DNA from 3 places in the Kitasatospora sp. NPDC017646 genome. Region 2 is predicted to be linked to each of the others. Evidence: riboswitches for the same ligand, from Rfam matches in the RefSeq annotation. Region 2 holds a riboswitch; each other region holds the start of a gene.
The links. Region 2 has a riboswitch for cobalamin ahead of ACH4J0_RS17800 (HoxN/HupN/NixA family nickel/cobalt transporter). Riboswitches for the same ligand answer to the same signal wherever they lie in the genome.
Positions count from the first base shown of each region.

Region 1: another riboswitch for cobalamin. It lies ahead of ACH4J0_RS22415 (ABC transporter substrate-binding protein); the one in region 2 lies ahead of ACH4J0_RS17800 (HoxN/HupN/NixA family nickel/cobalt transporter).
Region 3: another riboswitch for cobalamin. It lies ahead of ACH4J0_RS22280 (ribonucleoside-diphosphate reductase subunit alpha); the one in region 2 lies ahead of ACH4J0_RS17800 (HoxN/HupN/NixA family nickel/cobalt transporter).

Region 1 is NZ_JBIRJC010000014.1:53,135-62,825, forward strand. It holds gene ACH4J0_RS22400 (anti-sigma regulatory factor) at 1-174, opposite strand, end outside; gene ACH4J0_RS22405 (GNAT family N-acetyltransferase) at 406-882, opposite strand; gene ACH4J0_RS22410 (nuclear transport factor 2 family protein) at 892-1,275, opposite strand; partial or broken gene ACH4J0_RS22415 (ABC transporter substrate-binding protein) at 1,354-2,030, opposite strand; cobalamin riboswitch at 2,357-2,494, opposite strand; gene sodN (superoxide dismutase, Ni) at 2,583-2,978, opposite strand; gene sodX (nickel-type superoxide dismutase maturation protease) at 3,167-3,607, shown strand; gene ACH4J0_RS22430 (CGNR zinc finger domain-containing protein) at 3,604-4,191, opposite strand; gene ACH4J0_RS22435 (amino acid ABC transporter ATP-binding protein) at 4,307-5,110, opposite strand; gene ACH4J0_RS22440 (amino acid ABC transporter permease) at 5,107-6,081, opposite strand; gene ACH4J0_RS22445 (ABC transporter substrate-binding protein) at 6,120-7,049, opposite strand; gene ACH4J0_RS22450 (ABC transporter substrate-binding protein) at 7,485-8,411, opposite strand; gene ACH4J0_RS22455 (NADP-dependent malic enzyme) at 8,996-9,691, shown strand, end outside.
Region 2 is NZ_JBIRJC010000010.1:60,765-70,455, reverse strand. It holds gene ACH4J0_RS17840 (shikimate kinase) at 1-312, shown strand, start outside; gene aroB (3-dehydroquinate synthase) at 305-1,396, shown strand; gene aroQ (type II 3-dehydroquinate dehydratase) at 1,405-1,833, shown strand; gene ACH4J0_RS17825 (AAA family ATPase) at 1,975-2,898, shown strand; gene ACH4J0_RS17820 (Fpg/Nei family DNA glycosylase) at 2,996-3,805, shown strand; gene ACH4J0_RS17815 (AAA family ATPase) at 3,876-5,867, shown strand; gene ACH4J0_RS17810 (hypothetical protein) at 5,864-7,534, opposite strand; gene ACH4J0_RS17805 (ArsR/SmtB family transcription factor) at 7,604-7,987, opposite strand; cobalamin riboswitch at 8,069-8,263, shown strand; gene ACH4J0_RS17800 (HoxN/HupN/NixA family nickel/cobalt transporter) at 8,295-9,410, shown strand.
Region 3 is NZ_JBIRJC010000014.1:16,642-26,332, forward strand. It holds gene ACH4J0_RS22255 (ABC transporter permease) at 1-1,873, shown strand, start outside; gene ACH4J0_RS22260 (hypothetical protein) at 2,324-2,695, opposite strand; gene ACH4J0_RS22265 (helix-turn-helix domain-containing protein) at 2,838-3,170, shown strand; gene ACH4J0_RS22270 (hypothetical protein) at 3,226-3,699, opposite strand; gene ACH4J0_RS22275 (ribonucleotide-diphosphate reductase subunit beta) at 3,782-4,798, opposite strand; gene ACH4J0_RS22280 (ribonucleoside-diphosphate reductase subunit alpha) at 4,798-7,203, opposite strand; cobalamin riboswitch at 7,395-7,538, opposite strand; gene ACH4J0_RS22285 (hypothetical protein) at 8,017-8,916, shown strand; gene ACH4J0_RS22290 (glycoside hydrolase family 26 protein) at 9,055-9,691, shown strand, end outside.

The DNA of each region.
Region 1 (9,691 bases), on a different contig from region 2:
GGCGCAGGCCTCGTCGACCGCGATCCGCAGGTCCTCGATCTCGTCGAGGGTGAAGTCCAGCCGGGCCGCGAGCCCGGCCGTTGCTGTTCGCAGCACGGAGAGATAGGCCCCCGCCGCGGGCAGCCGGACCTCCACGAAGTCCTGAACTCCGAGATCGCTGTCGATCTGGGACACCCTTGCCTCCTGGGTGACGCGCTGTGCTTGCTTGGCACCCCCGGTCGGGGGGCCTCTGCCAACCGCTGTTCTACCGCCACCGGTTGTGCCCTCGGTACCCCTGATCGGGGGTACCGAAGCCGCGGTTCCGCCGGCGTCCGGTCCGTTCTCCGCACCAGGTGCGGGAGTTACTCATGGTAAGGCATTGCGACGCAGGGTGGCAGGGCCTTTGCCCGTACTCCGTGCGTCCGTTCAACGGCTGCCGGCGGCCCGGAGTGCCTCGTCGGTGAGCCGGAAGACGGTCCACTCGTCCATCGGCACCGCACCGATCGACTTGTAGAAGTCGATCGAGGGCTGGTTCCAGTCGAGCACCGACCACTCCACCCGCGCGTAGCCGCGCTCGACGGCGATCCGCGCCAACTCCAGCAGCAGCGCCTTGCCGTGGCCGCCGCCGCGGGCCTCCGGGCGGACGTACAGGTCCTCCAGGTAGATCCCGTGGGTGCCGCGCCAGGTCGAGAAGTTGAGGAACCAGACCGCGAAGCCGACCGGCTCGCCGGTGGCGTCGTCCTCGGCGATCAGGCCGAACAGCGCCGGGTTGGCGCCGAACAGCGCCTCGCGCAACTGCTCCTCGGTGGCCACCGCCTCCTGCGGGGCCTTCTCGTACTCCGCCAGCTCGCGGATCATGGCCAGGACGACGGGGACGTCGGTGACGACGGCGGTGCGGATCATGCCGCGAGCCTACTGCTCGGGACCGGTCTCGTCCCAGGCCTGGACGGAGGTCTGGTCGACGATGCGGCCGTCCCGCAGGTCGGCCATCGAGGCCATGAGCACCCGCACCCCGTCGGGGTAGCGGCAGGACTCCAGGAAGGCGACGTGGTCGCCCTGGACCACCACCTGCTCCAGCTTGTGGGTCATCTCGCGGCCGTAGACGTCGTCCAGCATGGCGCCGATCTCGTCCCGCCCGTGCATCACCAGGGGGTGACTGGGCTGGGTCTTGCGGTCGACCACGCGCAGCTCGGCGTCCTCGGCGTACAGCGCCAGCAGGGCCTCGGCGTCGCAGCGCTCGATGCCCTCGCGCAGCGCTCGGGTGTCGAAGGCGGCGGGGGCCTCCATGGTGCTCATGCTCTCGCTCCTCCGGTGGGGTCCGTCGGCTCCGCACCTTCGAGCGTACGCCCGACCGTGGGCTTCGGCCGGGACCGGTCAGCCGGCCACAACGGTGCGCAGGAAGTCGGCCAGGGTGCTGATCGCGGCCGGGTTGCGCGGGCTCTCGACCAGGTCGGCGTAGTCCATGACCACGATCCGGTCGTTCCTGATCGCGGAGACGTTCGCCAGCGGCGGGAACGACTTGAGGAAGCCGCGCTTCTGCTCGGCGCCCGGGGTCGCGTAGTCGTTGATCACGATCACTCGGGGTCGCGCCGCACCACGCTCTCCCAGCCGGCGGTGACCCAGGTGTCCGCGAGGTCCCCCATGATGTCGGTCCCGCCGGCCCTGGCGATGATCTCGTTCGCGGCGGCGAACTTCCCGGCGGTGTACGGCTTGTCCTGCCCGCTGTCGTAGAGGAAGACGGACGGGCGGCGCCCGGGCTGCGGGACGGCGGCGATCCTCGCCCTGGACTCGGCGATCAGCTCGTCGGCCCGGTCCCTGACGTCGAAGATCTCACCGAGGTTGGCCAGGTCGGTGTAGAGCGCGTCCAGCGGCTCCATCACCCCGCGCTCGCTGCCCGTGCCGCTGCGGCAGGACTCGCTGAGCACGTACGAGTCGATGCCGAGGGCCTCGAACGCCTGCGGGGTGACGCCGCTGCCCTCGTCGAAGCCGTAGTGCCAGCCGGCGAACACCAGGTCGGCCCTGGCGTCCAGGGCGATCTCCTTGACGATCCGGCCGGCCCGCACGGTGCGCGGCAGTCGGATCTCCCAGACGATCGCGTACGCGGCGGCCTCGTCCGCGTCCAGCCGACCGCCCGTCAGGCCGGCTGCCAACAGGCGCAGGACGTCGGGGAGTCGGATCCCGGAGGCGCCGAACGCGACCCCGCAGACCAGCGAGACCAGCAGGGCCGCGGCGAGGCCGACGGCGAGCGGGACGGTCGGTGTTCGGCGAACGGGGTCCTTCACTGCGGTCGCGCCTTGCCTCGGGCCGCAGGGCGTGCCGGGGCGGGCGCCGTCCGGGGGCGTGTTCGGGCGCCTTCCCCTCGCAGTCCGCGGCGAGTTGTCGGGAGTTCAGCGACCGGGGCGATCGGGCTGGCACGACGTTTCGGGCCGTGCTCACCGTTGCGGGTCAGCGCCGGATTCACACCGGACTTCCCCCTCGGACGCCCGGCAGCATAGCAGTCACTCAAGCCGAGCAGTCCTTACTGAGAGCGGATCGCACGTGAACGCACGACCGCCCCCGTCCGACGGAGCGGACGGGGGCGGTCGGGTGGCGACGCGTCAGGCTCAGGCCTGCTTGGTCTCCCAGAAGATCTTGTCGACCTCGGCGATCAGGTCCAGCAGGGCCTGGCCGGTGGCCGGGTCCGTGGACGCCTTGGCGGCCGAGGCGGCCTTCAGGGTGTCGTTGATCAGCTTGTGCAGCTGGGGGTACTTCTCGAAGTGCGGGGCCTTGAAGTAGTCGCTCCACAGCACCGAGATGTGGTGCTTGACGGCCTCGGCGCGCTGCTCCTTGATGATGATGGCGCGGGCGCGGAAGTGCGGGTCCTCGTTGGCCTGGTACTTCTCCTGGGTGGCCTTGACCGACTCGGCCTCCAGCTTGGCCTGCGCCGGGTCGTACACACCGCACGGCAGGTCGCAGTGGGCGTGAGCGGTGGCACGCGGTGCAAACAGACGAGAGAACATGGGAGTCCTTCCTTAGATCGTCTTCCCGCGCCCGAGACTACCCTTCCGGCCTCCGGGTTTCGCGGCCGGGCGGTGGGCCTAGGGCAAAAGGCGGACCCGGAACCGGGGTAATCCGGACATCGAACGGATGGCGGTCCGTACGGCAGACTGGGGCCGGGCCGGGCCGGGCCGGTCCGGGAGGAGGAGTCGTGGCGCGGAGCACGGAACCGCGGGGCGCGGGCGGCGGCGTGCTGCCGTTCGGACTGGTCGACGTGGCGGGCCCGTCGATGGTCCCGACCCTGCGCGAGGGCGACCAGCTGCTGGTCCGCTACGGCGCGCCGATCCGGCCCGGCGCGGTGGTGCTGTTCCGGCACCCCTTCCAGCAGGACCTGCTGGTGGTGAAGCGGGCCGCCGAGCGCCGCCCCGAGGGCTGGTGGCTGCTGTCCGACAACCGCCCGGTGGACAGTGACAGCCGCAGCTACGGCCCGGTCCCGGACGAGCTGGTGCTCGGTCGGGTGCTGCTGCGGCTGCGCCCGAGCCCGGCCTGGCTTGCGCCGGGCCGCGGGCTGGAGCGACTGCTGCTCGGCCCCCGGCTGTCCCGGCTGCCGGGCCTGGCCCGCCGGTTCGGGGTGTGGGTCGAAGAGGTCTAGCTCCCGGAGTGCAGGGCGGCCTCGGCCTCCTGACGCTTGCGGGCCCGGTACGCGGCGACGTTGGCGCGGGTGGCGCAGCGGTCGGAGCAGTAGCGGCGGGAGCGGTTGGTCGAGGTGTCCAGGTAGGCGTTGCGGCACGGTGCGGCCTGGCAGATGCCGAGCCGGTCGGCGCCCAGCTCGGTGAGGTGGACGGCCAGGCCCATGCAGGCGACGGCGCTGAAGTGCGCGGTGGCGGTGGGCGAGTTGTCGGCCAGGTGCAGGTGCCAGCGCGGCCGGCCGGCATCGTCCAGGTAGTCGTGCCCGGAGACCAGCGGGCTGACGGGGTACTCCATCAGCAGGCTGTTCAGCAAGTCGACGGCCCGGACCTCGTCGCCCTCCGCGGCGGCCTCGAAGACCCCGCGCAGCCTGGTCCGCACCGCCCGCAGCCGGGGCACGTCGGATTCGTCGGCCAGCGCGGCGGCACGGGCGGAGTCGGAGAACAGGGCGCGCACCGCGTCCACCGAGGTCAGCGTGTCGGTGCCGCGCTCGGGCTCCTCGGTGTTCACCAGCCGAACGGCGAGATCGGCGTACGAGGCGAGCTCCACGGCGGTCCTTCCAGAGTTATCGGTAACGGGCTGACTGCTTCCAGCCTATTACCCGGCTGGGGAAAACGGGCGGCGCCCGGCAGGAAGTCGCCTGCCGGGCGCCAGCCGTACGGGCTCAGAGCACCTTGGAGAGGAAGGCCCTGGTGCGCTCGTGCTGGGGGTCGGTGAGCACGTCGCGGGGGTTGCCCGACTCGACCACCACACCGCCGTCCATGAACACCAGCGCGTCGCCGACCTCGCGGGCGAAGCCCATCTCGTGGGTGACGACCACCATCGTCATGCCCTCCTCGGCGAGGCCCCGCATGACGTCGAGGACGTCACCGACCAGCTCCGGGTCGAGCGCCGAGGTGGGCTCGTCGAAGAGCATCAGCTTGGGCTTCATGGCCAGTGCCCGGGCGATCGCCACGCGCTGCTGCTGGCCGCCGGAGAGCTGCGAGGGGTAGTTCCTCGCCTTGTCGGCGAGGCCGACCCGCTCCAGCAGGGCCATCCCGCGCTCCCGGGCGTCGGCCTTGGTCTCGCCCTTGACCTGGACCGGTGCCTCGATGACGTTCTCTATGGCGGTCATGTGGGGGAACAGGTTGAAGCGCTGGAACACCATGCCGATGTCGCGCCGCTTCAGGGCGACCTCGCGGTCCTTGAGCTCGTGGAGCTTGTCGCCCTTCTGCCGGTAGCCGACGAGCTCGCCGTCCACCCAGAGGCGGCCGCCGTTGATCTTCTCCAGGTGGTTGATGCACCGCAGGAAGGTCGACTTGCCGGAGCCGGACGGGCCGATGAGGCAGAACACTTCGCCCTGCTTGACCTCCAGGTCGATGCCCTTGAGCACCTCGACCGGCCCGTAGGACTTGTGCACGTTCTCGGCGCGGACCATCGGCTCGGCGGAGGCGACGGAGGCGGCGGGGGTCTTGCTCAGATCGGTCATACGTGACCACCTCCCTCAAGGCCCGGGACGACGTCGGCGTGCGTCTTCGGGGTGGGCTTCCCGGCGAACAGGCCCCGCAGTCGCTGCAGCGGGGTGGGCGGGAGGGTGCGGTTGGAGCCTCGGGCGTAGTAGCGCTCGATGTAGTACTGGCCGATGGTCAGCACCGAGGTGAAGAAGAGGTACCAGAGGCTGACCACGATCAGCAGCGGGATGTTCTGGTAGTTCCGAGAGTAGATGACCTGGCCGGCTCGGAAGATCTCCTCCAGGGAGATGACGGAAACCAGCGAAGTGGTCTTCAGCATCGAGATGGTCTCGTTGCCGGTCGGCGGGATGATCACCCGCATGGCCTGCGGCAGGACGATCCGCCGCATGGTCTGGAACCGGCTCATGCCGAGCGCGTGGGCGGCCTCGGTCTGGCCCTCGTCGACGGACTGGATGCCGCCGCGGACGATCTCCGCCATGTAGGCGGCCTCGTTGAGGCCGAGGCCCAGCAGCGCGGCGACGAAGGTCGGGATCAGGACGTTGGTCTGTTCGGACCAGAACTCCGGTCCCCACGGGACGCCGATCGACAGCTTGGCCCAGATCAGGCCGAGGAAGTTCCAGAACACCAGCTGCACCAGCACCGGGGTGCCGCGGAAGACCCAGATGTAGACCCAGGCGGTGCCGGCCAGCAGCGGGTTCGGCGACAGGCGCATCACCGCGAGGATGATGCCGCCGACCACACCCATGAGCATGGAGAGGGCGGTCAGCTCCAGCGTCACGAGCAGGCCGTGCATGATGCTGTCGTGGAACAGGTACTGCCCGACGATGTCCCACTTGAAAGCGGGGTTGGTGAAGAGGGCGCTCAGCAGCATCGCCGCGAGCAGGGCGATGACGACAGCGCCCACCCAGCGTCCGGGGTGGCGAACCGGGACGGCCTTGATGGTCTCAGGCCGTCCCTTCTCCGCCGCCCCCTTGTCCAGAGAGTTCACGGTGTGGCCTCGGGGGGAGAGATGAAGCGTACGAGAGGTCAGCTGACGGCGCCGTTGACGGTCGACTTGTCGAGGGCACCGGCCTCGACACCCCACTTGGTGAGGATCTGCTTGTACGTTCCGTCGTCGATCAGCGACTGGATGGCGCCCTGGACGGCCGGCGTGAGCTTGGAGCCCTTGGCCAGGGCGACGCCGTAGGGGGCCACACCGTAGGTGTCGCCGAGCTTCTCCAGCTGGCCGCCGGACTGCTTGATCGCGTAGTCGACGACCTGGGAGTCGGCCATCATCGCGTCGTCGCGGCCGGAGACCACGGCGTTGGTGACGTCCGTCTGGAGGTCGAACTTGTCGCCCTCGTTCTGGATGCCCGGCTTGCCGGCCTTGGCGCAGTCCGGGTTGCGGGTGTCCTTGATCTCGTCGGCCTGGGTGGTGCCGGTCTGGACGGCGACCTTCTTGCCGCAGAGGTCCTTCGGGTCGACCTTGTTGGGGTTGCCCTTCTTGACCGCGATGGCGCTGCCGGAGTTGAAGTAGGTCACCATGTCGACGACCTGCTCGCGCTCCTTGTTGTCCGTGAAGGACGACATGCCGAGCTGGAACTTGTTCGACTGGATGCCCGGGATGATCGCGGTGAAGCCGGAGTCCTGGACCTCGGCCTTGAGGCCGAGCTTGGCGGCGATGGCGTTGGCGAGGTCGACGTCCATGCCGATGACCTTGCCGCTGTCGTCCTTGAACTCGTCCGGCGCGTAGGAGGCGTCCGCGCCGACCACGAGCTTCCCGGCCGACTTGATGTCCGCGGGAACGAGGGCGACCAGCTTGTCGTCGGCCTTGACCTCGTTGACGGTCGCGGAGGCGTTGGGGGCGCCACCGCCCTCATTGCTCTTGCTGCTGCCGCAGCCGGTCAGCACGAGGGACACGGACACGGCGGCCACGCCGGCCGCGAGGAGGCGGGTGCGCTGGGTACGGGCGGTCATGAGGGGGATCTCCTCCTGGGGAGAGAAATCGGGCGGAGCGCGCCGCGGGAGCGGCGCACCGGGGCAGCTGGCCGTACGTCGTCGTACGGGTGGTATGGCGCTGTACGTCGTCGTACGGGCGTTGCCGGGTGGTGCAGTTGCCTGGGCGCACGGGGGCCGCCCAGGGTGGTGCGGGTACTGCTTGCGCCACCCTCCGCCGAGGTGGACGTCGACCTGAACCGCCTCGACCAGTGGCCGGCTCGATCCGAGATGGGGGGAATCCTGCCATCTGAGGACGGTCAGGTGGCCCTCATCCAGATCAAAATCGGATAACAAGGGCTCATGCTGTCCGCTATGCGGACGGATCGCGTGCCCCTGTCACCCTGCGTATAAGTATGCAGATCTGCCTGTACTCCGCCCGGAAGGCCCGCCGGAGCCGCCCGCCGCCCCGGGGGCTCAGATGCCCCCGTTGACCACCGCGTTCTGGGCCGCGCCGGCGCTCACGTTCCACTTGCCGAGGATCTTGTCGTACTCGCCGCTGCGGATCAGCTGGTCCACCGCCTTGGACAGGGTGTCGCGCAGCTCGGTGTCCTCCTTGCGCACCGCGATCCCGTACGGGTTGGAGGTGGACTGGGCGCCGGTCACCTCGAAGCGGCCGCCGCCGTCGGTGGTCTTGGCCGCGTAGGCGGCCACCGGGTAGTCGTTGAGGCCGGCCGCGGCCGCGCCGGAGGCGACCTCGGCCAGCGCCTTGGCGTCGGAGTCGAGGCGGTGCACGGTCAGTGGGCGGCCGGCGCGGGCGCAGACGGCGGTCTGCCGGGTGGCGATGTCGTCCTGGGAAGTGCCCTGCTGGAAGGCGACCGTGCGGCCGCACAGGTCGTCCAGGCCGTGGATCCCCTTGGGGTTGCCCTTCGGGACGACGATCGAGGTGCCGGCGATGAAGTAGTCCACGAAGTCCACGCCCGGGTTGACCTGCTTGCCGTTCTCGTCCAGGCCCTCGCGGCGCTGGCGGATGTCGCTGAGCGCGGACATCGCCACGTCGAACTGCTTGCCCTGGAGGCCCGGGATCAGCTTGGCGAACGGAGTGTCCTCGAACTCGACCCGCACGTCGAGGATCCGGCCGAGGGCGGCGGCGAGATCGGGGTCCAGGCCGGTCGGCTTGCCGTCCGGCCCGCGGAACTCCACCGGCGTGTAGTTGACGTCCATGCCGATGCGCAGCACCCCGGCCGAGCGCTGGGCCTTGGGAAGCTTGGCGCGGATGTCCTTGACCGGGTCGCTCGCGGCGGCCTGCTGGCCACTGCCGCACCCGGTGAGCAGCAGTGCTCCGACGGCGGCCAGGACGGTTCCGGCGACGGCCGGACGGCGGGCATGGGGGAGGTGAGGCATGAGGGCTGCTCCTGGGGGCGACCGCGGTCGTCGCGGTGTCGCGCTGGCGTACGCGGAATGGCGGACACGCGATCTTGCCATCCCACCCTGCCGGGCCCGGCGGCGGGTATGTCAGAATTCGGTACCGGGTGATCCCCGAACGCTCGAACCAGACCGACGAGCCCCGACAGGCTCGGGGTGCTCAGGACCGGAAGTCATGACGTGGCTCCGTATCCGGAGCGCCGACTCCCCAACGGATCTGCGTTCACTCCTGCGGGTGCGCGTGCCTCCACGCCGTTGCCGCCGCCGGGGCCCGGCGCTTCCGACGCCGGATCCCAGTCGACGCGACAGCACGGCGATGAATGGCACGTGACGAGGACGAAAAGGCATAGGTGCGATGCCTCCGTCCGACCTACGCTCGGCCCGGTAGCACAACGCGGATCAAGACAAGACCCCATAAAAACCCTCATCCGAGGGCGCCACCCGACGGCAGCGCCCCACCCCGACCCCGGGTCCGCTTCGGCGTACCCGGTTTCCGGTTTCCGGACGGGGCCGCACTGCCCGTCGGCCGCGCACCTCGCCAGATCAATGACGAAGAGGTCATCGTGGCAGCGGAGATCATCAGCAGCACCCAGGACACCGACGATCCGGTCGACGCCGTTTTCGCGCTCCACCGCGGCGGCAAGATGGAGATCCGGGCGACCGTGCCGGTGCGCGACGCGGACGACCTGTCCCTCGCCTACACCCCCGGTGTCGCCCGGGTCTGCACGGCCATCGCCGAGCAGCCGGAGCTGGTCAACGACTACACCTGGAAGTCCAACACCGTCGCGGTGGTCACCGACGGCACCGCGGTGCTGGGCCTCGGTGACATCGGCCCGGAGGCCTCGCTCCCGGTGATGGAGGGCAAGGCGATCCTGTTCAAGCAGTTCGGCGGCGTGGACGCGGTGCCGATCGCGCTGGCCTGCACCGGGGTGGACGAGATCGTCGAGACGGTGGTCCGGCTGGCCCCCTCCTTCGGCGGCGTCAACCTGGAGGACATCTCCGCCCCGCGCTGCTTCGAGATCGAGCGCCGGCTCCAGGAGGCCCTGGACATCCCGGTCTTCCACGACGACCAGCACGGCACCGCGATCGTCACCACCGCCGCCCTGTGGAACGCCGCCAAGGTGACCGGCCGGGAGATCGGCTCGCTGCGGGCCGTCATCTCCGGCGCCGGCGCGGCCGGCATCGCCATCGCCAAGATGCTGCTGGCCGCGGGCATCGGCGACGTGGCCGTCTGCGACCGCAAGGGAGTGGTCCACCAG
Region 2 (9,691 bases):
GAGGGGCACGGCGGAGTGCTGGCGCTCGGCGGCGGCGCGGTGATGGCCGAGGCCACCCGTGAGCTGCTGCGCGAGCTGCCGGTGGTCTTCCTGGAGGTCCCGCTCGGCGACGCGGTCAAGCGGGTCGGCCTGGACGCCCCGCGTCCGCTGCTGGCCGTCAACCCGCGGGCCCGCTGGCGCGAGCTGATGGAGGCCCGCCGCCCCCTCTACCTGGAGGTGGCCACCGCCGTCGTCGACACCGCCGACCGCACCCCCGAGCAGGTCGCGGACGCCGTACTGGAAGCACTGGAGCTGAAGACCCCCCATGACTGACACCACCGTCAGGATTCACGTCGGCGGCAGCGCCGGCCACGACCCGTACGACGTGCTGATCGGGCACCAGCTGCTCGGCGAGCTGGCGCCGCTGATCGGGACGCGGGCCAAGCGGGTCGCGATCATCCACCCGGAGGCGCTGGCCGCCACCGCCGACGCCATCCGCGAGGACCTGGCCGGCGAGGGGTACGAGGCGATCGCGCTCCAGGTGCCCAACGCCGAGGAGGCGAAGAGCGCCGAGGTCGCCGCGTACTGCTGGTCGGTGCTCGGGCAGACCGGGTTCACCCGCAGCGACGTCGTGGTCGGTCTCGGCGGCGGTGCCACCACCGACCTGGCCGGCTTCGTCGCGGCCACCTGGCTGCGCGGGGTGCGCTGGATCTCCATGCCCACCACGCTGCTCGGCATGGTCGACGCGGCCGTCGGCGGCAAGACCGGCATCAACATCGCCGAGGGCAAGAACATGGTCGGCGCCTTCCACCCGCCGGTGGGCGTGCTGGCCGACCTCGGCACCCTGGAGACCGTGCCCAGGCACGACTACGTCTCCGGCCTCGCCGAGGTCATCAAGTGCGGCTTCATCGCCGACCCGGCCATCCTCGACCTGATCGAGGCCGACCCGGAGGGCGCCAAGTCGCCCGCCGGACCGCACACCGTCGAGCTGATCCGCCGGGCCATCCAGGTCAAGGCCGACGTCGTCTCCGGGGACCTCAGGGAGTCGGGCCGGCGCGAGATCCTCAACTACGGCCACACCCTGGGCCACGCCATCGAGCGCAACGAGCGCTACAAGTGGCGGCACGGCGCGGCGATCTCCATCGGCATGGTCTTCGCGGCCGAACTCGGCCGCCTGGCCGGGCGGTTGGACGACGAGACGGCCGACCGGCACCGCACCGTGCTGGCCTCGGTCGGCCTGCCGCTGACCTACCGGGCGGACGCCTGGCCGAAGTTGCTGGACGCGATGAAGATCGACAAGAAGTCGCGCGGCGACCTGATCCGCTTCATCGTCCTCGACGGCCTCGGCAAGACCTCCGTGCTGGAGGGCCCGGACCCGTCCCTGCTGGTCGCCGCCTACGCGGAGGTCTCCGCGTGACCCGGGTGATGGTGCTCAACGGCCCCAACCTCGGCCGGCTGGGCAGCCGGGAGCCGGACGTCTACGGCGCCACCTCGTACGCCGGGCTGGTCGAGCGCTGCACCGCGCTCGGCGAGGAGTTCGGCTTCGAGGTCGAGGTGCACGAGACCAACTCCGAGCAGCAGATGGTGGAGTGGCTGCACGAGGCGGCCGACGGGAAGGTGCCCGTGGTGATCAACCCGGGTGCGTTCACCCACTACTCGTACGCGATGCGGGACGCCGCGGCGCAGCGCACCGCGCCGCTGATCGAGGTGCACATCTCCAACCCGTACGCGCGGGAGACCTTCCGGCACACCTCGGTGATCGCCGCGGTGGCCTCCGGGACCATCGCGGGCTTCGGGATCGGGTCGTACGAGCTGGCGCTCCGGGCGCTGGCGGAGCAGCTCTCCTCGCGCTGACTGCTGGTCAGTGGCCCGGCGGCGGACTGTGCCCGCCGCCGGGCCGCCGTGTAGTGTCCCCGCTGAGAGGTGTCGGGAGGAGGTGCCGTGACGCAGTACGCCGGAGGTGGGCAGGTCCCGCCGCGTCCCGCCGCTCCGCCGGTGCCGCCGGGGGGCGGCACGGGGGTGTCCCCGTCGGGGGCGCCGGTTCCGCCACCCTCTCCGCCGCCACCGACGGTTCGGCCCGCGGCTGCTCCCGTACCCGCCCCGGGGCCGGTGCCGGCCGCGGCTCCGGCGCCCGCTGCCCCGGTGCCCGCCGCGGCTCCGGCGCCTGCGCCCGCTGCCCCGGTGCCCGCCGCGGCTCCGGCGCCTGCGCCCGCACCCGCACCCGCACCTGCGCCCGCCCGGCCTCCGGCCGCCGCGCCGCCGCCCGGTGCGCCCGTACCGGCCGGCGGCACCGGGCACTTCGTGCTGCCCGCCGGCACGCCCGTCCAGCTCCCCGCCCACCCGCCGCAGCGGCACGCGCCCGCCGGGCCGATCGCCGTCCTGCTGATCGGTCCGGCCGGGGCGGGCAAGACCACCGTCGCCCGCCACTGGGCCGAGCGCCGGGCAACCCCGACCGCGCACATCAGCCTGGACGACGTCCGGGAGTGGGTGCAGTCCGGCTTCGCCAACCCGCAGTCCGGCTGGAACAACGCCTCCGAGGCCCAGTACCGGCTGGCCCGCCGCACCTGCGGCTTCGCCTGCCGCAACTACCTGGCCAACGGCATCTCCTGCATCATCGACGACGCCGTCTTCCCGGACCGCCCGGCGATCGGCCTCGGCGGCTGGAAGCGGCACATCGGCCCCGGCATGATCCCGGTCGTGCTGCTGCCCAGCCTGGACTCGGTGCTGCGCCGCAACGCCCGCCGCAGCGGCACCCGGCGGCTCGGCGACGAGGAGGTGGCACGCATCCACGGGCGGATGGCCGGCTGGTACAACTCCGGGCTGCCGATCATCGACAACTCCTACCTGGACGTCGCGGGTACGGCCGCCGAGCTGGACCGCGTCATCCTGGCCCGGCTGATGGGGATGCCGGTCCGCTGACCTGCCCACCCCGGCGGATCCGGGGTGCCACCGACGTGTCGGTGGCGGCTGCGATGATGGACCGGTCCCGCCAGAACCACCCGGGGAGCTGACACCCGTGCCGGAAGGCCACATCATCCACCGCCTCGCCGGCCAGAGCCGCGAGGCCTTCGGCGGCCGACCGGTGCAGGTCTCCAGCCCGCAGGGCCGCTTCGCCGACGAGGCCAGGACGATCGACGGGCAGCTGCTCACGGGCGCGGAGGCCACCGGCAAGCACCTCTTCCTCGGCTTCGAGGAGGGTGCCTGGGTGCACATCCACCTCGGCCTCTACGGCGGCTTCAGCTTCGGCACCGGCCCCGCGCCCGAGCCCGTCGGCCTGGTCCGGCTGCGGCTGGCCAACGACGACGGCTACGCCGACCTGCGCGGTCCCAACACCTGCGCCCTGGTCACCGACGCCGAGAAGGCCGCCGTCGCCGCCCGCCTCGGCCCCGACCCGCTGCGCACCGACGCCGACCCGGAGGCCGCCTGGCGCCGGATATCCGGCAGCCGGACGACCGTCGCCGCGCTGCTGATGGACCAGAAGGTGCTGGCCGGGGTGGGCAACGTCTACCGCGCCGAGGTGCTGTTCCGCCACCACGTCAACCCGCACCGGGCCGGCCGCGACCTCACCCGCCGGGAGTGGGACGCGATCTGGGCCGATCTGGTCGCCCTGATGCAGGAGGGCGTCGCCGCCGGCCGGATCGACACCGTCCGTCCCGAGCACACCCCCGAGGCGATGGGCCGCCCGCCCCGGGTGGACGACCACGGCGGCGAGGTGTACGTCTACCGCCGCGCCGCGATGCCCTGCCTGGTCTGCGGCACCGAGGTGCGGACGGAGGAGCACGCGGCGCGCAACCTGTTCTGGTGCCCGACCTGCCAGGCGGCCTGAGGCGGATTCGGCACCGGGGGGTGCCGCACGCCGTAGGCTGGGGCCCGGGCCGGTCGGAGGGAGCGGACGGGTGGACGGCTACGAGGTGTCCAACAGCGTGTCGGGCACGGTGCACGGGCACGTGGTCCAGGGGCGGAACGTCACGGTCCACCTGCCACCGAAGCGCCCGAGCCCGCACCAGGTGCGTCCGCCCCGGGCGAGCTTCGTCAACCGTGAGCACGAACTCGCGGCGCTCACCGACGCGTTGGCCCGGTCCGACCGGGGAGGGCCGGCGATCGTCGTGTTCACCGGCCTGGGCGGCGTCGGCAAGACCGAGCTGGTGGCGAAGTTCGCCGCCGAGCAGGCGGCGCACTTCCCTGGCGGTGTGCTGTACGCCGACCTCAAGGCCTACCGGCACCGGTCCGCGGTGGACCTCGCCGGGGTGCTGGAGGGCTTCCTGCGCGCCCTCGGGGTCCGGCCTCCGGACGTCGAGGCGGAGCGGTTCGGGGAGTTCCGCACCGTCACCGCGGACCGGCGCTGCCTGGTCTTCCTGGACAACGTCGAGCACGCCGCCGAGGTCCGTGCCCTGCTGCCGTCCAGCGGGCTGGTGGTGGCGGCGGGCAGGCGGCGCTTGGACGCGCTGCGGATGGACGGTGCCGAGGTGCTGCAACTGGACCGGCTGAGCGCGGCGGCCGGCGCGGCACTCGTCCGGGGCTGGCTGAGCGCCGGGCGCGGCACCGACCTGGAGGTGGCGGCGCTGGTGGAGCGGTGCCAGGGACTGCCGCTCGCGCTGAACGCCGTCGGGAGCCAGCTGCTGGGCCGCGGGCGCCTGTCCGTCGGCCAGGTGGTGGCGGAACTGTCCCACCAGGAGGGCAGGTTGGCCATCCTGAACAACGAGGAGGGGAACCTCCACGAGACCTACGACCCGGTGTACGAGCGGCTCTCGCCGCAGGGCCGGTCGCTCTACCAGCTGGTCGGCGTGCATCCGGGGCCCTTCGTGTCGGCCGAACTGGCCGAGGCGGCGGGCGTCGAGCGGGCGGAGGAGGCCCTGGACGAGCTGTGCGCCGTGCACCTGCTGGACGTGGTCGTCGACCAGGGGCCGGGTGAGCGCTTCCAGGCCCATGACGTGGTGCGGACCCACGCCTACGCCTGCGCGCGGGAACTGCCCGGCCGGAGCGGGCTGTTGGCGCGGGTGGTGGCGTACTACCGGGGCAGGGCGTCGCTGGCGGACCGGGCGATGGGCCCACGACTGCGCCTGCAGGAGCCGAGCGGTGAGGGCCTGCCCGGGTTCCCCTCCGGGGCGGCCGCTCTGGAGTGGCTCCACGCCGAACGGGCCAACCTGCGCGCGGTGGTGGAGGCGGCGGCCGAGCGGCAGTGGCACGAGGAGGTGTGGCGGCTGTGCGAGTCGCTGTGGCCGCTCTACCACGGCCGGAAGCTGTACGCGGACTGGATCGCCACCCACGAGGCCGGGATCGAGTCGGCCCGGTGGGCCAACAACCCGGACGCGGTGGTCCGGATGCACAACCAGCTGGCGCGGGCCCACTACGAGCGGGAGGAATTCCCCTCGGCCGTCGAGCACTTGGCGCTCGCCGCGGAGCAGGTGCCGCTCGTGTCCAACCGCCAGGTGGTGGGCGTGCTGTACGAGACGGACGGCCTGCTGTGCCTGGCCGACGGCCGCCCGGGGGACGCGGTCGAGAAGTTCACGCTGGCCCGGGAGGCCAACGAGGGCGACGCCCACGGCGAGATCGTGCAGAGCTACAACCTGGCACAGGCGCTGATCGCCGACGGCCGCCCGGACGACGCGCTGGCCGTGCTGAGCGGGGCGACCGCGCTGGCCGTGGCCACCGAGGACCACGACATGCTGATGAAGCTGCCGCTGGTCCGGGCCCGGGGCCACCGGGCGCTCGGGCAGCTCGCCCTCGCGGTCGAGCACGCCGGTACCTGCGTCGAGCGGGCCAGGGCCCGCAAGCAGTACGCCAAGGAGGCCCAGGCGCACACCCTGCTGGTCGCCCTCGCCGAGCAGCTGGACGACGCCGAGCTGGCCGAGCGCAGTCGGTCGCGGCTGGCGGAGTTGGAGGGTTAGGGCCCCGCGGTGAAGGAGACCCGGGTGCGGTGCTCGCCGGTGCGGACGGTGAGGCCGTGGTGGGGCAGGCCGACCGGGTCGCCGCCGTCGGCGAGCCAGCTGGCCACGGCGGAGCCGAGCAGCAGGGGGTCGAGGCTGGGGTCGGGGCAGCCGAAGTCCCGTTCGGCGCGGGCTTCCAGGAGCAGGCCGCCGTGCAGCCGGAGCAGGTGGCGGGCCGGGCCGAGGGCGGCCACCGCGACGGCGAGGCCGGGCAGTTCGAGCGCGGTGTCGGCGAGCCAGCGGACGGCGGGGCGTTCGGCGTGCGCCTCGGTGCGGGCGAGGACCTCGGCGGTGTAGCGCAGGGCGTCGCCTGGGTGGTCGTCGGTGAGGGCGTGGAAGCCGCGCGGGGTGTGGTCGTCGGGGTGGAAGGGGTAGCGCCGCAGGCTGACCTCGGTGCCCTCGCTCTTGCCCTCGACGTCGTACGCGGTGGGCCCGTCACCGGTCGGGTGGGGCGCGGGCCTGGGGTAGGGCGGAAGGACCGGTTCGTCGGCGGGTTCGTCCAGGCCGTCGAGGAAGGAGTAGAGCAGCGGACGCAGCACCCGGGCGGATTCGCCGCGGTGGGCGAGCGAGCGGTCGGTGAGGTCGCTCAGGTCGGTCCGGTCCCGGGCGAGGGCGAGTTCGAGTTGGGCGGCGAGGTCGCCGTCGGGGTCGAGCGCGGGTGCGTTCTGGCCGAAGGCGTAGCTGGGGGAGCGCGGATCGAGTTCGGCGGCGCCGGTGGCGACGAGCAGGGTGCGGCGTTCCAGGGCGGCGCCGTAGACGGAGACCGAGCCGTGGTCGCCGATCAGGCAGTCGGCGGCGACGAGCGCGGCCTGCCAGCCCTGGTGGGGCGGGATGAGCCGCAGGCCCATCCGGCGGGCGTCGTCGAGCAGGGCTTCGGGGTCGTGGCGGCTCCACACGTTGGGGTGGAGCACGACGGCCACCGTGTACTCGTCGGCTGGCAGGCGGCGGACCAGGCGTTGCGGCAGGTCGGGGTGGCGGCCGAATAACGAGTGCTCGCTCCAGGTGGAGTTGACGACGACGAGCCGACGGCCGTCGACGGCTCCGAGCGCGGCGCGGTAGCCGTCGCGGGAGCGTTCGCTGCGCAGGATCCGGTCGAAGCAGGGGTCGCCGACGACCCGGGCGACGTCCAGTGCCTCGGGGCAGGAGAACCGCAGCCGGTCCAGCTGTTCGGGGTGGGAGAGGCCGAGGACGTCGACGAACACCCTTCCGCGGTGGGTGAGTTCGTGGCGGGAGAGGCCGGCGGCGCTGACCGTGTCGCCGGTGGACTCGGTGACCAGGCGGTTGTAGCCGGCGCCGTGCGGCAGCACGACGAGGTGGGCGTCCAGGCGGTGCATGGAGGCGTGGACGGCGCAGGCGACCGCCAGGTCGAAGCGGCGTCGGACGGCGTCCTCCCAGTCCAGCACGGTGTAGCCGGGCAGGCCGTGGAGGAAGTCGTCCAGGGCGCGGTCGGCGAACGCGGAGCCGGGGTTGACCGTGAAGTACCGCTCGATGCCGTCCGGGTGCAGCAGGGTGAGGACGTCCAGGACCCGGGTCGCCGAGGTGAGGGTGCGGGCGACCGCCAGCACGCGAGCCTTGACCGGGCGGGTGTTCCAGCGGTCGGCGGGCCAGACGTGGGGGTGGGACGGCACATCGTGATCGTACTCATCCGCCGGGTCGTGGCGTCCGTTCAGCGGAAGTCCGCCGGCCCCGAGTGTCGGTCAGCCCGCGGCCGCGGTCGGCTCCTCGTGGTCGGCGGCGGCGCACTCGTCGAGGAGGGGGCGCATGCCGTCGTCCACGAGCCGGTAGCGCACCACGCGTCCGTCCTTGTCACCGCTGACCACGCCCGCGGTGCGGAGCAGCCGCAGGGCCTGGGAGACGGCGGGGTCGCGCATGCCGGTGGCCACCGCCAGGTCGCTGACGGCGAGCGGGCCGGCCCGGTGGAGGGCGAGCAGCAGGGCGAGCCGTCCGGGGTCGGCGAGCAGGGAGAACCGCTCGGCCCAGGAGCGGACGTGGTCGGTGTCACCGATGGCGGCGATGGCTTCGCAGACCCGGTGTCCGTCGATGGTGCGGTGGCCCGCGCGGTCGGCCGGTACGAGATGCATGCGGACATTCTGGCAGCTCACCACCTGTGATCCTGGACACCTGCACGGGTGCGCAACCTTGCGAGGGTGAGGTCCTGCCCCTACGGTGTTCCCCGCCGTGGTGCTCGGGAAGACCGGTGACGGACCATCAACGGGTCCCAGTCCGGAGCGGCCCTCGCCACTGTGATCGGGGGAGAGTTGTCCGGACCCACGTGCCACTGGGCGCCTCGTGCGCCTGGGAAGGCGGGTTCGGAAGCCCCGTAAGCCAGGAGACCGGCCACGGCATCTCACGAAGTCATTCCACGAGGTGCTGGAGCGTGATCCCGATATGACCCTGCCCGAAACCGCCACGCCCGTCGAGGCGGCCCCCTCCGTCCTGCCCGCCTTCCGCTGGAAGCGCGAGGACACCCTCCGTACCGCCGGGCTGATGGGGGTGATCCTGGCCATGCACGTGGTGGCGTTCGGGACGCTCGTCTTCCTGGTCGCCCCGCAGAACTACGCCGTCGGCACCCAGGTGTTCGGGGTCGGTCTCGGCATCACCGCGTACACCCTGGGCATGCGGCACGCCTTCGACGCCGACCACATAGCCGTGATCGACAACACCACCCGCAAGCTGATGGCGGACGGCAAGCGACCGGTCTCGGTGGGCTTCTGGTTCGCCCTCGGCCACTCCTCGATGGTGGTCGTGATGGCCGCCCTGGTGGCGGGCGGCGCCCAGCTGGCGAACACGCTGATGGACGACGACTCGGCCACCCACAAGTGGCTCGGGGTGGTCGGCACCACGGCCTCCGGCGCCTTCCTCTACCTGATCGGCGCGCTCAACCTGGCGGCGCTGCTCGGCATCCTCAAGGTGTTCCGCTCGATGCGCGCCGGGCAGTACGACGAGGCGGAGCTGGAGGAGCACCTCGACTCGCGCGGCTTCATGGCCCGGATCCTGAACCGGGCGACCCGCTCGATCACCCGGCCCGGGCAGATGTTCCCGGTCGGGATGGTGCTGGGCCTGGGCTTCGACACCGCGACCGAGGTGACGCTGATGGTGATGGCGGGTTCGGGCGCGGCGGCCGGGCTGCCCTGGTACGCGATCCTCTGCCTGCCGCTGCTGTTCGCGGCCGGGATGAGCCTGTTCGACACCCTGGACGGGACGTTCATGAACTTCGCGTACCAGTGGGCGTTCTCCAACCCGGTGCGCAAGGTGTACTACAACCTGACCATCACCGGGCTGTCGATCGCGGTGGCCTTCGTCATCGGCACCATCGAGCTGGTCGGCGTGCTGCACGAGAAGCTCGACCTGACCGACCCGGTGACCGGGTTCATCGCGGACATCTCGCTGGACAACGTCGGCTACGCGATCGCGGGGCTGTTCGTGGTGGTGTGGGCGATCGCCATCGCCTACTGGAAGCTGGCGGGCGTCGAGAAGCGCTGGACGCCCACCGGGCAGGGGTAGCGGAGGGCGGTCACGCCGCGGCGGGCAGCAGCGTGCCCGCGACGGCGAGCCCGGCGCCGACCACCTGGACCGGGCGCAGTCGCAGCAGCCCGGAGGTGTCGGTGCGGCGCGGGCCGATCAGCAGCGCGGCACCGCCGACGAGGACGTTGACGAGCCGCTGGACGCACAGTACGAGCAGCAGCGTCGTCCGTACGCCGGAAGCGGGGGGGCCCCCGGGGGGGGGGGGGGCCCGGCCCGGTGAGGGGACGAACCGGGGCCGGAGGGGGGGGGGGCCAGGGCGC
Region 3 (9,691 bases), on a different contig from region 2:
GGGGACCAGCGAGTACGAGCTGGCGCGGCGGATCGAGGGGATGCTCCCGGCCGACCGGGCGGAGGTCGCCACCGGGCAGGCGCAGGCCGCCCAACAGGCGATGTACGTCGGCACGTTGACCCGCGGCTACCAGAAGATGCCGATGGTCTTCGCCGGGGTGGCGCTGTTCATCGGCTCGTTCCTGGTGGTCAACACCTTCACCATGCTGGTGGCGAGGCGGAGCCGGGAGATCGCGCTGCTGCGGGCGGTCGGCGCGACCCGGCGCCAGGTGGTGCGCTCGCTGCTGGCAGAAGCGGTGCTGGTCGGACTGGTCGCCTCGGTGGCGGGGTTGGTGCTCGGGCTCGGCATCGCCTCCGTGCTGCCGGACCTGCTGAGCGGCGACGGTGACCGGCTGCCGCGGGGCCCGCTGGTGATCGGGGCCCGGCCGGTGGCGGCGGCGCTGTTCGTCGGGGTGGGGGTGACGGTGACGGCCGCCTGGCTGCCGTCCCGCCGGGCGGCGCGGATCGCGCCGGTCGAGGCGCTGCGTTCGGCGGCTCAGCCCGCTGGGCGCTCGCGGCCGCGTGCCGTCGCCGGGACGTTCCTGCTGGTGCTCGGCGTCGGGCTGCTGGTCTCGCTCGCGGGTTCGGCGAAGGACGCCTCGGAGGGGAACCTGCGCACAGCGATGCTCGGCTGCGGGGTGCTGGTGGTCGCCCTGATCCTGCTGGCGCCCGCGCTCGCCGTGCCGGTGATCCGGCTGACCGCGCGCCTCACCCGTCGCTTCGGGATCACCGGCCGCCTGGCCCGGCGCAACGCGCTGCGCGACCCCCGGCGTACGGCGGCGACCGCCGCGACGCTGCTGATCAGCACGGCGCTGGTCAGCGGGCTGGCCACCGTCGGTACCTCCACCGGGCAGGCGCTGGACCGGCAGGCGGCGGACGGGCTGGTCGCCGACTACGTGATCAGCACCGGCAGCACCATGACCGGCATCGACCCGGCGGCCGTCCAGCGGGTGGCCGGTGCTCCCGGGGTGCGGACGGCGAGCGCGGTCGCGGATTCGACGGCGGTCATCGGCGGGCGTGTCCGGGAGGTTTCCGGCGTCGATCCGGCCTCGGTCGACCGGGTCATGAAGCTCGACCTCGTGAGCGGCTCGCTCAAGGACCTCGGGCCCGGCCGGATCGCCGTCTCCCGCTCCGTCGCGCAGGAGACCGGGGTGGGCGCCGGCGGGCAGGTCAACGTCCGGATGGGCCGGGGCGAGGGTCTCGGCCGGTACACCGTGGTCGGCGTCTACCGGGACAACCCCACCGCCCGCGACGTGCTCGGCGCCCGGGAGGAGGTGCAGCGCAACGGCTACAAGCCCGGCTCCGTCCAGCGGATCCTGGTGCGCGGCGACGGCGCCTCGGAGAACGCGCTGCGGACGGCGGTGGGCGACAACCCGCTGTTGGAGGTGCGGGACCGGGCAGAGCTGGTGCGCGAGGCCGCCGGGACGATGGCCGACCTGCTGACGCTGATGTACGGGCTGCTCGCGATCGGCGTGGTGATCTCCGCGCTCGGCATCGTGAACACCCTGGCGATGTCGGTCACCGAGCGGACGCGGGAGATCGGCGCACTGCGGGCCCTCGGTATGGAGCGGGCCGCCGTCCGTCGGATGATCCGCCTGGAGGCGGTGACGGTCGCCGGGTTCGGCACCCTGCTGGGCCTGGCGGGCGGCCTGTTCGGTGCCTGGGCGGTCGGGGCGTTGGCCGGTGGTGCGATGGAGCAGTACACGCTGGTACTGCCGTGGGGGACGCTCGCCCTGGTCTGCCTGGCCTCCCTGGCGATCGGCGCGGTCGCGGCGGCGGTCCCGGCCCGGAGGGCGGCCGCGCTGAGTCCGCTGGAGGCCGTCGCCGAGGCGTGATCGACCCGCCTGCCCCACGCCCGGCGTGGGGCAGGCGGCTGGTCAGCGGGCGACGAACAGCCACTCCGGGCCGTAGCTGAAGCGGGGTCGGCGGGCAGCTTGACGCCGTTCAACTGGCGCGCGGTGGCGCCCAGGTCGCCGCCCCTTTCGTTCGGCTGTGCGCCGGACGGTAGCCGGGGGGCGGTCGTGCGTATGCGTGTGAGGCCGGTGTGGCCCGGGAGTTCAGTCGGACGGGCGGAGCGCGCCGGGCGGGCCCTGGCTCGGGGGTGCGTCCAGGGCCGGGGCGATGGCGACCGTCGACGCGGAGACCGGGCGGCGGCTCTGGGAGCTGTCGGAGCGGCTGACCGGCGTCCGGTTCGCCGTCTGAGGCGGGCTCCCGACACCCTGGGCGATCAGTCTCGTTGCCAGCGGGAGTGACCGGGGTGGCCGGCGAGACCACCGGCCCTGGCATCAAGCGGGACAGTGGTCCCTGCGCGAGGAGCGCTTCGACGTCACCGGCATGACCGCGCACCACGGCTCAGCGGGGCCCGCTCCTGCGCGCCGGAGTGAGAGGACCACGGCTGACGTGCTGCGCGGGAAGTCGGCGGGGTCGACTTCCCGCGCACGGTGCGGGGGCCTCGGTGCTGCGAGACGGAGGGGGCCAGGACCGCCATCAGCAGGCGGTTGGAGAGGGGGCGGGGCGCCGAAGTCGAGGCCGAGGCTGGAGATCGAGTACACGGCGTGCAGGGGCAGGTCGCGGGTGGCGAACATGCCGTTGGCGTAGCCGTCGTCGTGGCCGGTCTTGCCCCGGAGCAGGGTGCCGTTCGGCAGCGGGATGGACATCAGGCCGACGCCGAAGCAGGCCACCTTGTTGCAGGAGGTGCCGCCGACGAACGGGACGAGCTTGCCTGGAAGTGATCACAGATTCTTGTCGGTGCTGAGGGGAGGCAGACTGACAACTCACAGAAGTGGGGAGGTCACGACGGTGCCGGTGAACAAGAACCCGACGGTTCGGCAGCGGCGGCTGGCCCGAACGCTCAAGGAGCTGCGCGCAGGGGCAGATCTGACGATCGCCCAGTCGGCGAGGCAACCCGACTGCGCGGAGAGCAAGATCAACCGGATCGAGGCGGCTCGGTCCGGCATTCGACTGGTGGATCTCCGACTGCTGCTCGATCTGTACGGGGTGAAGGATCCAGGGACGCGGGGCCGGCTGGAGGCTTTGTCCCGAGAAGGCCGGCTGCGTGGATGGTGGGATCGGTACTCTGTCCGGATTCCTCGCGGGGGTCAAGACCGGGAAGCTTTCGACCGACTGATGTAACAGTGGTGCCCCGCGCGGGCTGTGGCCGGGCGGGGCACCACTGCTGTCCCTTGCTTCAGCTGAAGTTGTCGACCCAGAAGAAGAGGGTCCGCAGGATCGCACCCGGGGCGCCGGCTCCGAAGGCGAGGACCATGGCTTGTCCGACCGCGACATCGGTGGGGTCGATGCCCTGGGACCACGTGATCCGGGCATCCAGGCCGGGGATGGTGCGGCCGGGGAAATACGAGCGGAACGATCCCCGGGCGTGGGCGATGAGCACCCCGTTGCGCCGTAGCTCAGCCCTGCGCAGGCTGGGCGACCGGAGCTCGTAGGTGCGGTCGCCCAGAACTGCGGTGCGGGTGCGGGACTTCCGACTCGTCGGCACGGTGTGGCCGTTGATGTTCATCGCGCCGTGGTCGCGGTCGGGCACCACCGTGACGGTGGGCATCCCCGACCCCTGCACCCGCGCCACGACGGACGGCCAGCGGTCGTGACTGATCCGTATCGGCCCGAACGGGCCGTCGATCACACGCTGTTGGAGCTTGGGCATACCTGGGCCACTCCTGAACACCGGGTAGCGAACAGCGGAGCCACCATGCCGGCGGCTCCGCTGTTCGCTGGACGATATCGACTTAGAAGTCGTCGTCGAAGGACACCGAGCCCTCGACCGCGACCTGGTACGCCGACACGCGACGCTCGAAGAAGTTGGTCAGCTCCTGGACGTTCTGGAGCTCCATGAACCCGAACGGGTTGGTCGACCCGTACCGGATCGGCAGGCCCAGGCGCGCCAGGCGCTGGTCGGCCACGGCCTGGAGGTACTCCCGCATCGACGCGGTGTTCATGCCGGGCAGGCCGTCGCCGCACAGGTCCTGGGCGAACTGGAGCTCAGCCTCGACAGCCTCCTCCAGCATCTCCGTGACCTGCTTGGCCATCTCGTCGTCGAAGAGGTCGGGCTCCTCCTCGCGGACGGTGTCCACCACGGAGAACGCGAAGTCCATGTGCATGGACTCGTCGCGGAACACCCAGTTGGTGCCGGTGGCCAGGCCGTGCAGCAGGCCGCGCGACCGGAACCAGTACACGTACGCGAACGCGCCGTAGAAGAACAGGCCTTCCACACACGCCGCGAAGCAGATCAGGTTCAGCAGGAAGGCCCGCCGGTCCTCCTTGGTCTGCAGCGAGTCGATGTGGTCGACCGCGTTCATGTACTTGAAGCAGAACTTGGCCTTCTGGGCGATGGAGGGGATGTTCTCCACCGCCGCGAACGCGGCCGCGCGGTCCTCCGGGTCCGGGAGGTAGGTGTCGAGCAGCGTCAGGTAGAACTGGACGTGCACGGCCTCCTCGAACAGCTGACGGCTCAGGTAGAGCCGCGCCTCCGGGGAGTTGATGTGCTTGTAGAGGCTCAGCACGACGTTGTTGGCGACGATCGAGTCACCGGTCGCGAAGAAGGCGACCAGGCGGCCGATCATGTGCCGCTCGCCCTCGCTCAGCTTGGCGAGGTCGGCGACGTCGGAGTGCAGGTCCACCTCCTCGACGGTCCAGGTGTTCTTGATCGCGTCACGGTACCGGTCGTAGAACGACGGGTAGCGCATCGGGCGCAGAGTCAGCTCGAAGCCGGGGTCGAGCAGCATCTTGCGGTCGTCGGCAGTCATTACTGGCAGGCCTCGCAGGACTCGGGGTTCTCCAGGGAGCAGGCGATGGCGGCTTCCTGCTCCGGGGTGAGGGCGGGGGTGTTCACGGGCACGGGCGCGGCGGTGCGGGCGGCACCGGAGGCGGCCTGGGCGATGCGGGTCGCCGGGCGCGAACGCAGGTAGTAGGTGGTCTTGAGACCGACCTTCCACGCGTAGGCGTACATCGAGCTGAGCTTGCCGATGGTCGGCGCCGCCATGAACAGGTTCAGCGACTGGCTCTGGTCCAGGTACGGCATGCGGGCCGCGGCCAGGTCGATCAGCGCGCGCTGGGGCAGCTCCCAGGCGGTGCGGTAGAGCGACCGGACCTCGGCCGGGAGCCAGTTCAGCTCCTGCACCGAGCCGTTGGCGTCGCGCAGCGAGTCGCGGGTCTGCTGGTCCCAGACACCGAGTTCCTTGAGTTCGCGCACCAGGTACGGGTTGACCTGGAGGAACTCGCCGGAGAGGGTCTCGCGCTTGAACAGGTTGGACACCTGCGGCTCGATGCACTCGTACACGCCGGCGATGGACGCGATGGTCGCGGTCGGCGCGATGGCCAGCAGCAGCGAGTTGCGCAGGCCGGTCTCGGCGATGCGGGCGCGCAGGGCAGTCCAGCGGTCGGCCCACTGGGGGGCGGCCGTCGGGAAGTGGTCGATGTGCAGCTCGCCGCGGGCGGCGCGGGTCTCGCCGTAGGCCTCGTGGCGGCCCAGCTGCTCGGCCAGGTCGGCGGAGCGCTCGTAGGCGGTGAGCATGATGCGCTCGGAGATCATCGTCGACAGCTGCTTGGCCTCGGTCGAGTCGAAGTCGATCCGCAGCTTGAAGAAGACGTCCTGGAGGCCCATCACGCCGAGGCCGACCGGGCGCCAGCGGGAGTTGGACGTGCCGGCCTCGGTGGTCGGGTAGAAGTTGATGTCCACCACGCGGTCGAGGAAGGTCACGGCCGTACGGACGGTGGCGTCGAGGCGCTCCCAGTCCATGGCGTTGATCAGGTCGTCGGCGCGAGCACCGAGAGCCACGTGGGCGCCGAGGTTGACCGAGCCGAGGTTGCAGACGGCGGTCTCGGAGTCGTCCGTGACCTCCAGGATCTCGGTGCACAGGTTGGAGGAGTGCACCGTGCGGCCCGGCAGCGCGGTCTGGTTGGCGGCGCGGTTGGAGGCGTCCTTGAAGGTCATCCAGCCGTTGCCGGTCTGCGCCAGGGTGCGCATCATGCGGGCGTAGAGGGTCTGTGCCGGGATGGTGCGGACGGCCTTGCCGGCCAGCTCGGCCTTGCGGTAGGCCTCGTCGAAGTCGGCGCCCCACAGGTCGACCAGCTCGGGCACGTCGGCCGGGGAGAACAGCGACCAGTCGGCGTTGGCGTTGACCCGGCGCATGAACTCGTCCGGGATCCAGTGGGCCAGGTTCAGGTTGTGGGTGCGGCGCGCCTCCTCACCGGTGTTGTCGCGCAGCTCCAGGAACTCCTCGATGTCCGCGTGCCAGGTCTCCAGGTAGACGCAGGCCGCGCCCTTGCGGCGGCCGCCCTGGTTGACGGCGGCGACCGAGGAGTCGAGGGTGCGCAGGAACGGGACGATGCCGTTGGACTTGCCGTTGGTGCCGCGGATCAGGCTGCCGCGCGAGCGGATGCGCGAGTAGGACAGGCCGATGCCGCCGGCGTGCTTGGAGAGGCGGGCGATCTGCGCGTAGCGGCTGTAGATCGAGTCCAGGTTGTCCAGCGGTGAGTCCAGCAGGTAGCAGCTGGACATCTGCGGGTGCCGGGTGCCGGAGTTGAAGAGCGTCGGGGAGGAGGTCAGGTACTCCAGGCGGCTCATCAGGCCGTACAGCTCGGCCACCTCGCGCACCGACTGCTCGGAGTCGCCGACCGCCAGGCCGCAGGCGACGCGGAGCAGGAAGTGCTGCGGGGTCTCGATCACCTTGCGGGTGATCGGGTGGCGCAGCAGGTAGCGGGACTGCACGGTGCGCAGGCCGAAGTACTCGAAGCGGTCGTCGCCCTGGGCGTCGATCAGGGCGTCGAGGGCGGCGGCGTGCTTGGCGACGAAGGCCGCGGTGGTGTCGCCGATCAGGCCCTCGGCGTGGCCGACGGCGATCGAGGCGGAGAAGGAGACCGAGCCCTGGCTGTTCGCCTCGTCGACGATCTCCAGGGCGAGCAGGCGGGCCGCGAGCTTCGAGTACTGGGGGTCCTCGGCGATCATCGACGCGGCGGCGTCCACGGCCAGCCCGCGCAGCTCTGCGAAGTCCGAGCCGGCGTGGCGGCCGCGCAGCGCGGCGGCGGCGACATGACCGGGGTCGACCTCGGTGAGGTCGGCGCTGCGGTCGGTGAGCAGCCGCAGCAGCGCGCCCCCGGGGTCGGAGACCGTCGGGTCGGTGAAGGCGGAGCCGGTGCCCTGGGCGGGCAGGGTGGCTGAGGCAGCGGTGGTCAAGGCGCTCTCTCCTGGCGGCGATCGGCGGCGTGATCGGGGTCACCCGGACCGATCTGGGCAGGGGAGCACGGCGCGAACGCAGGAAAGCGCCGCGCGAGGTGTCTCCCCGGCCCGCCCGCGAGGCCCGGAGGGGTGGTGCTGGGTGCCGGCGCGGCCTCTGCGGGAGGGCCGTGGCGCACGCTGTCGGCAGGTACTCGGACTCGCGGGCACGGCTGCTGGAGCCGCCCGCACACCGCTGCGGGGCAGTCCCGGACTCCCACCGGGTTCCCCTGCATCGACAGCAGGAGTGAGCATACATGTAGTGGTGTCTCAGTGATGCGACACCACATGTAGTGCGCCGTGGTGTGTCGGCGCGATGACCGGTGGTACCGGGGCGGGGGGTGGTTCGTGCCCGTCCGGGGCCGGGAGCCGCGCCTCGGACGAGTCGGAACCGTGCCTCGGACGGGTCGGAACGGTGCCTCGGACGGGCCGCGCCGACGCGCCGGGCGGGCCGGATCCGCGCGCCGGTCGTCCTGGTTTCGATACGGAATGGTCACCGGGCGGATCGATGGTCCGGGGGATGCCCTACGATCTGGGCGCATGAGCGACGGAACCGGCGTACCTGGGCACGGGCCGCAGGGAACGCCTCCCGCCGGGCCGGGGGGCGCACAGAATCAGCAGCCGGCGGTGCCAGGGCCGGTGCCGCCGCCGAGCGGCGGTTTCGGCCCGCCGCCGGCCTCGTACGGGCCGGTGGCGCCGTCCGCGCAGCCGGTCCCGCAGCCCGTCCCGCCGGTGCCCCAGCCTCAGCCGGTGCCCCAGCCTCAGCCGGGCCCGCAGCCGGTGCAGCCGATGGCCCCTCAGCCGCAGTGGCAGCAGCAGCCGCCCCAGCAGGCCGTGCCGCCGCAGCGCGTCGAGCCGGACTGGGCGGCGCTGGCGGACCGCAACGAGGCCGACGGCAAGCGCAAGCGGCGGATGAAGGTCATCGGCATCGTGGCCGCCGTCGTCCTGGTGGGCGGCGGGGTCGCGGGCGGCGTACTGCTGCTCGGCAAGAAGGACGATCCCAAGAAGAGCGGTCCGGTCACCACCTCGACCGCTTCCAACAAGCCGACCCCCGGTCCGTCGAGCGCGAGTTCGTCCCCGGGCGGGCAGACGGACGACCCGTCGAAGCCGATCTGGGAGGCCGCGACCGACCCGGCGCCGCAGGACGCGGGGGCGCTGTTCTCCGCGATGCAGGTGACGGTGAACGGCGCGACCTGGAACCGCACCGTGGTCTCGCTCGACCAGCCCTGCTGGGACGGCAACTCCACCACCGGCGGGCTCGGCAAGGTGCTCGGCGACCAGGGCTGTCAGAAGGTGCTCCGGGCGACGTACGTCTCCGGCGACAGCGCGGTGACCGTCGGCGTCGCGGTCTTCGACCACAAGATCCAGGCCGAGACCGCGATGAAGAACTACTCCGGCCAGCTCAAGGGCCTTCCCGCGCCCGGTGCCCCGGCGTTCTGCGCCAACCCCGGCTGCACCAGCACGCACAGCAGCCTGGGCCGGTACGACTACTTCACCGTCGAGGGGTCGGCGAAGGGCGGCAACGCCCCCGACGCCACCGCGACTGCGGCGGCCTCCGGGTTCGCCGACCACGTGAAGGGCCAGCTGCTCCAGCGGGCCAAGGCGGCGGGCTCCGCCACGCCCGGCTCGCAGGGCACGCCGACCGGCTGACCGGTCGTGACACCCCGGTGCCGGCGGATCGTTCGCCGGGACCGGGGGAGTGTGGCAGGCTCTCGTCGGAGTCATTCGTACGCGTGTTCCGGTTGCGTCCGTGGGGGTCGGTACCGGCGAGCAACCGGAGGAGCGGTCGTGCCCCTGCCCAGTGCCCTGCGCGGCAAGTCGGCCGTCCTGGCGGCGGCCGGGATCGTGGTCGTCGCGGGCACCTTCGCGCTGCTGGACCGGGACGGCCGGGCCGATGTCGGCGAGCCCGTGCGGGTGCCGGTCTCGGTCGGCGCCCCCGGGCGCACCCTGCCGCCGGACGTGGGCCGCGACCTGCTCGCCCGGGACCCGAAGGCCTCGCCGAACGCCCGCGCCGTCGACCAGTTCCTCACCGACCTGGAGACCCAGGCCCGCACCGGGCAGAGCGGCGGCACGGTGATCGGCCAGCACGTCGAGGCGCACAACGAGCGCAACAACCCCGAGTACGGCGACTACCGGGGCACCAAGCAGGTCGGCTACTACTACAAGAAGGCCGCCGACATCACCGGCCGGCTGCCCGGCTTCCTGGAGACCGACCTCGGCCCCGGCTACGGCCAGAACGCCTGGGGCGTCGGCAACCCGCGCTCCTACTCGGCCGGCCGCTGGCCCACCTGCCGGACGGGCTGGCAGTACACCGACGACGCCGTCGACCTGATGACGGCCGTCTGGTCCGGCCACCCGCGTGCCGACGACGGCACCTACGACAGCTCCGGCGTCCAGCAGAACTGCGACGGCAGCAGCACCGACC